2 regions of the Variovorax sp. 160MFSha2.1 genome follow, and region 1 is predicted to be linked to the other one. Evidence: riboswitches for the same ligand, from Rfam matches in the RefSeq annotation. Region 1 holds a riboswitch; the other holds the start of a gene.
What was found. A riboswitch is a leader RNA that binds a small molecule or an ion and turns the genes downstream of it on or off. The one in region 1 is predicted to bind glycine.

Region 2: linked by a shared signal. The riboswitch ahead of gcvT (glycine cleavage system aminomethyltransferase GcvT) and the one ahead of ABL838_RS03970 (D-amino acid dehydrogenase) in region 1 are both predicted to bind glycine.

The regions. Positions count from the first base shown of each region.
Region 1 covers NZ_CP157624.1:927,799-930,803, forward strand. Annotated here, with positions in the region: gene ABL838_RS03965 (hypothetical protein) at 1-882, shown strand, start outside; gene ABL838_RS03970 (D-amino acid dehydrogenase) at 861-2,180, opposite strand; glycine riboswitch at 2,274-2,379, opposite strand; glycine riboswitch at 2,383-2,480, opposite strand; gene rfbB (dTDP-glucose 4,6-dehydratase) at 2,598-3,005, shown strand, end outside.
Region 2 covers NZ_CP157624.1:4,177,158-4,180,162, reverse strand. Annotated here, with positions in the region: gene gcvH (glycine cleavage system protein GcvH) at 89-460, opposite strand; gene gcvT (glycine cleavage system aminomethyltransferase GcvT) at 523-1,695, opposite strand; glycine riboswitch at 1,741-1,854, opposite strand; glycine riboswitch at 1,867-1,964, opposite strand; gene ABL838_RS18985 (DUF6506 family protein) at 1,985-2,269, opposite strand; gene ABL838_RS18980 (YkvA family protein) at 2,508-2,918, opposite strand; gene ABL838_RS18975 (hypothetical protein) at 2,968-3,005, opposite strand, start outside.

The sequences.
Region 1 (3,005 bases):
GCAATCAAGACCGAGTCCAATATTTACGCCATGCTGTGCGCAGGCAATATCGAATTCTTCAGTGCAATCTCTTCGGGAGCCTTGATTGAGGCCGAGTATTTCGGTCATCGGAAAGAAGCACTCATTACCCCGGACAGGAACAATGCCGCGCATCTTCCGGATGGATGCTCCGAATGGATTCCCGTCGGGAACGAAGTCGCCTCCCTTCCCGTGATGAAGGATGTCGTCGGTCGGACTCGCGTCCCGTTCTTTCTGATGCCCAGGAGGCGGTATTCCGCCGTCACGTCGTCAACGAATGCTGAGATGATGGACCGGGCATTTGGAGTCCGGTGGGGGCTGCAACTCGATGATGCGGGATTGCGTTCCAGCCCGAAGGTGGCGTTGGGTGACGACGTGGCCTTCGGAAGCGGAAGCCTCCATGTGCCGGGTCTCACAGCCGGCTGGCACGAGCCTGAACCCTGGGGTGCGTGGAGCGCCGAAGGCACCGCCTCCTTTCTGCTCGTACTCGATACCGCGGAGTTGCCCGCTGCCGGCAAGGTGCGAGTCACCGTAACAGGGGCCGCCTATCAACCCAGTGGAAGTGCGCCGGTCGAAGTCGATCTGCGGATCAACGGCAGTGCCTGCCAAATCGTCAAGACGGGCGATTCACTGAGATTTTTCTGTGACCTGGAGATCCGGAAACTGCACGGCAGACCATTGCTGGATGCCGAGATATTCGTGAGCGGCGCCCACAGGCCTTGCGATGTCGCCGAAAGCGCCGATGCTCGCCGCATCGGCTTCGGTCTTCAGTTGCTGAGAGTCGACATGCTGCCGACGGGCGACAGCAGTCGTGACGGAAGCGAAACAGCGAGTGTTCGGCCTCAGGACGCGCTCGTGGAGTGAAGGCGGCTCGTCTTCGAGCCACCTGGGCGGGCTATGCCCGTGAACGCGAAATCCACCTCCGGTTCCAGCCCGCTCACGATCCGCGCGATCGACTTGCCCGAGCCGCAGGCGTGCGTCCACCCGAGGGTGCCATGGCCAGTGTTGAGGAACAGGTTCGGCAGCTTCGTCTTGCCGATCAGCGGGACATTGCTCGGCGTGGCGGGGCGCAGGCCGGTCCAGAACTGGGCCTGGGTGGTGTCGCCGGCGCCGGGGAAGAGTTCTTCGACGCGGCGCACGATGGCCTCGCAGCGCACGCGGTTCAGGTCGCGGTCGTAGCCGTTGAGCTCGGCGGTGCCGGCGATGCGCAAGCGGTCGCCCGAAGCCGAGGTGTAGCGCGAGAAGACGAGCTTGAATTCGTCATCCGTCAGCGAGACCTGATGGGCCTTGGAGGCGTCCTTGACGGGCAGGGTCACCGAGTAGCCCTTCGCAGGATAGATCGGCAACCGGATGCCCAGCGGCGCTGCGTAAAGCGGACTCAGCGAGCCCATCGCCAGCACGAAGGCGTCCCCGCGGATGCGCTGGAAGCGGCCTTCGCTGTCGGTGGCCTCGACGTGGTCGATGATGCCGCCGGCCTCGCGCAGCGCGGTGACGGTGTGGCTCATCAGGAACTTCACGCCCGCGGCGGCGGCCAGCCCCACGAGTTCACGCGCGAAGCGGTTGGCGTCGCCGGATTCGTCTTCGGCCGTGTAGGTGGCGCCGGCCAGCTTGGGGCGGATGTGGGCGAGGGCAGGCTCGATCTTCACGGCCTCGTCGGCCGAGATGACGCGGCGCTCGCAGCCCAGGGTGCGCATCTGCTCGGCGGGCTCGAGAGCACCGTCGAACTCCTTCTGCGTCGTATAGAAGTGCAGGATGCCCTGGGTGCGCTGGTCGTAGTTGAGGCCGGTGTCGCGGCGCAACTGTTGCAACATCGAACGGCTGTATGTACCCAGACGAACGATCTGTTCGATGTTGTGGCGGGTGCGCGCCGGCGTGCATTCGCGCAGGAACTGCAGGCCCCAGAGCCACTGGCGCATGTCGGCGCGCATGCGGAAGAGCAGCGGGGCGTCTTCCTTGCCCAGCCATTGCAGCACCTTCAGCGGCGCGCTGGGGTTGGCCCAGGGTTCGGCATGGCTGACGGAGATCTGCCCGCCGTTGGCGAAGCTGGTTTCGGCGGCCGGGGTGGCCTGCCGGTCGATCACGGTCACTTCGTGGCCGAGTTGCTGGAGGTAGTAAGCCGAAGTCACGCCGAGCAGGCCGGCGCCGAGGACGATCACGCGCATTTCAAGTACCTTTGAGGTTGCAGCGCTTGAATGGCGGGCGTGGATTGCTATTGAATGAATAGCAAAAACAACCGGACGACCGCAGTCCAAGTTGCCGCTCCCCCTGTCCTCGGTACCTGAGAGATTCACCCGCTGCGCCCGCAGAGGGTTTGCTCCTTCGGTGCGCCACATGGCGTGGCGGCTCTCCAGACGGCGTTTCAGTTGTTGCAGTACAGGCCCTTGCGAGGCCGACCTGAGCGTTTATGGGAGTTTGCGCCTTCGGTAGGGCCACCGGGTGGCCCGCTCTCCTGCAGTGGAGGCGATTGTAGGCGGAGCCTGCTCGGGCGCCAACCTCTGGATTCTCTCCCTTGGGCCAATGGGATAATCACCTGTTGATCTGCCGGACGGCGATCGTTCCACATAACTGCAGGGGACTTCATGATCCTGGTTACCGGCGGCGCCGGCTTCATTGGCGCCAACTTCGTACTCGACTGGATCGCGAACAGCGACGAGCCCGTCGTCAATCTCGACAAGCTGACCTACGCCGGCAACCTCGAGACCCTCGCGTCGCTCAAGGGCAACCCCAAGCACATCTTCGTGCAGGGTGACATCGGCGACAGCGCCCTGATCGACCGCCTGCTCGCCGAGCACAAGCCCCGCGCCGTGGTCAACTTCGCCGCCGAGTCGCACGTGGACCGCTCGATCCACGGCCCCGAGGACTTCGTGCAGACCAACGTGCTCGGTACCTTCCGCCTGCTCGAATCGGTGCGCGGCTTCTGGGGCGCGCTGCCGGCCGAGCAGAAGTCGGCCTTCCGCTTCCTGCACGTCTCGACCGACGAGGTCTAC
Region 2 (3,005 bases), 3.2 Mb from region 1:
AAGGAAAACCAAAAGATGATTCGGTTTCTTCTGCGACTTCTGCGTAGTTTTTGTATTCCTTCTGCGTTCGGCTGTCCGATTTCGAGGATCAGGATTCGGCAGCGAACTTGTCGTACGAGGCCGCGTCCAGCAGCGCGTCGAGCTGCGAGGGGTCGCTCAGCTTGACCTTGAAGAACCAGCCGGCGGCCAGCGGGTCGCTGTTGGCGAGCGACGGGTCGGCGCGCAGCTCTTCGTTCACTTCGGTGATTTCGCCCGACACGGGCATGAACACGTCGGCGGCGGCTTTCACCGATTCGACGACGCCGGCGACATCGCCCTGCGCGAAGGTCTTGCCGACTTCGGGCAGGTCGACGAACACCACGTCGCCCAGCGCGTCCTGTGCGTGCACGGTGATGCCGACGGTGGCCGCGTCGCCTTCGGCCGACACCCATTCGTGGTCCTTGGTGTACTTGATGCTCATGGTGGAAAACTCCTCGTGGAAAAAATGGTTCGGGGGTGCAGAGCCTAGCCGGTCAGCCGCGTTCAGCCGCGGTAGTAGCGGGTGGGCACGAAGGGCATGGTCGACACCTCCATCGGCACCGACTTGCCGCGCACGATGGCCTGCACGCGCGTGCCCGGCTCGGCGAACGCGGTGGCCACGTAGCCCATGGCGATGCAGCGGTCGGCCGTGGGGCCGAGCAGGCCGCTGGTGACAGTGCCGATGTCCTGGCCCTCGAAAGACTGCAGCACCGTGCCGTCGCGCACCGGAATGCGCTCCAGCGCGACGAGGCCCACGCGTTTGCGCTTCAGCGTGTCGTGGTCGGTGTGTCCGGCCGCGCCGGCGGTGGAGGCGGCGAGCTGCGCGAGCACCTTCGCGGCACCCGGAAAACCGCCTTCGCGCGCGCCGCCCGCGCGGCGCACCTTCTGCATCGCCCAGTTGAGCGAGGCCTCGACGGGCGTGGTGGTGGTGTCGATGTCGCTGCCGTAGAGGCAAAGTCCCGCCTCGAGCCGCAGCGAATTGCGCGCTCCCAGGCCTATGGGCTTGACCTCGGGCTGGGCCAGCAGCAGGCGGGCGAGGCGTTCGGCGTCGGATGCGGCCACCGAGATCTCGAAGCCGTCTTCTCCGGTGTAGCCGCTGCGGGTGACGAAGGCCGCAATGCCGTCGATCTGCACCGCTCCGCCCGTCATGAACACGAAGCGCTCGACGCCGGGCGACAACCGCGCCAGCGTGGCCGCAGCCTGCGGGCCCTGCAGCGCGAGCAGCGCGTTCTCGGGCAGGGGGCGCACCTCGCAGCGCGAGCCGATCTTCTTCTGGATATGGGCGATGTCGGCAACCTTGCAGGCGCCGTTGACGATCACGAAGATCGAGCCGTTGCCCTCGTTGAAGAACATCAGGTCGTCGAGGATGCCGCCCTCGTCGTCCAGCAGCAGGCCGTAGCGCTGCTTGCCGGCGGGCAGGTCGATCACGTCGACGGGCATCAGGGTCTCGAAGGCGGCCGCGGCGTCGGGCCCGACCAGGCGCAGCTGGCCCATGTGGGAAATGTCGAAGAGGCCGGCCGCGTCGCGCGTGTGCTTGTGCTCGGCCATCAGGCCCGCCGGGTACTGGACCGGCATCGAATAGCCGGCGAAGGGCACCATGCGGGCGCCCAGCTCCAGGTGGAGGTCATACAGCGGCGTCTTGAGAAGTTCGGTAGCGGGGGCGGAAGAAGCGGCCACGGGGCACTCCAAAGGGGCAGTCGAAATCCATGACGCAAGCCATGGGCCACCCCTGCTGTCCGCTTTACCTGAGAGATTCGCCCCACGATCGGGGTTTGCTCCTTCGGTGGGCCGCTGCTCCTGTTTTGGATGCGGCGGCCTCTCTCCAGCAAGGAAACGCCGGTTTTCACCGGCGCCTCGTCAGTCCTTTTGCCTGAGCGTTCGGGGGAAATTTGCCCCCTGCGCCTTCGGCGGCCCCGGCATGCGGGGCTCTCTCCTGACTTTCGAGAGTGTAGTTGATCGGGTATCGCTAGGAGAACAGACGGTGCATCGAGTCGATCGACTCCGGCCCGTACGCGACCACGCCAACGGGCACGGCGTAGTCGATGGCCTCGATGATCTTGCCCGCCCACACGGGGCTGAATCCGCCGCAGAGTTCGATGAGCTGTACACCTTCCCGAACCATCTCCTGCGCAACCTCGATACCTTCGGAGGCGGTTGCGACTCCTACGACCTTCATTCGGAACTTGTCTGTTCCCTGATGCTGGACAAATCGGTCTCCCGTCACGATGAATCCGAAACTTGTGAGAGCCATGGGCTTGTTCTCCCTTTATGCATTGATGAGCGTTGAGGCAAGCGGTGCCTCTGGCGGCTGCTTGCTCGGTTCAGCGTACACCTTGCAGCGCTTCGCATCCGCAAGATTCATGACCACCGGTTCCAGATGTCCGATGTACGGTCGGACACGATGAAGCAATGCCGAAGCCGCTGGCGTCGGCCGGCTTTTCATTCGCAGCGATTCGGCGCGCTCCGCAACGACCATCTTCTCGATGCGCTCAGCGCACCCACAGGTACCACGCCCCTGCGGCGACCGCGATCCACACGGCCACGACCAGCGCGGCGCCCCAGCGGCTGGTCGGCCTCGAGCCCGAGCTTTGCATCCAGGCATCGGCCCGCTCGCGGCATTCGGCGAGCACGGACGCGGGAATCAGCCGGACCGCGAGCCAGATCAGCCCCGGCAGCAGCAGCACGTCGTCGACGTAGCCCAGCACCGGAATGAAGTCGGGGATCAGGTCGATCGGGCTGAGCGCATAGGCCACCACGAAAACACCCAGCGCCTTCGCATACCAGGGCGTGGAGGCGTGCCGGCAGGCGAACCAGAGGGTGACGCCGTCGCGCTTGAGGCGCCTGGCCCAGCTGCGAAGGCGCTCGGACAACGAGGTGGAGGCGGGAGGCGGGGAATTCACCCGGCGATGGTGTCACAGGCCGTGGCGGCCATCGCCCCGATCGAAGTTCTCAGTGAATCACTTCGGCCGGCGGCAGCAGCCGGTCGA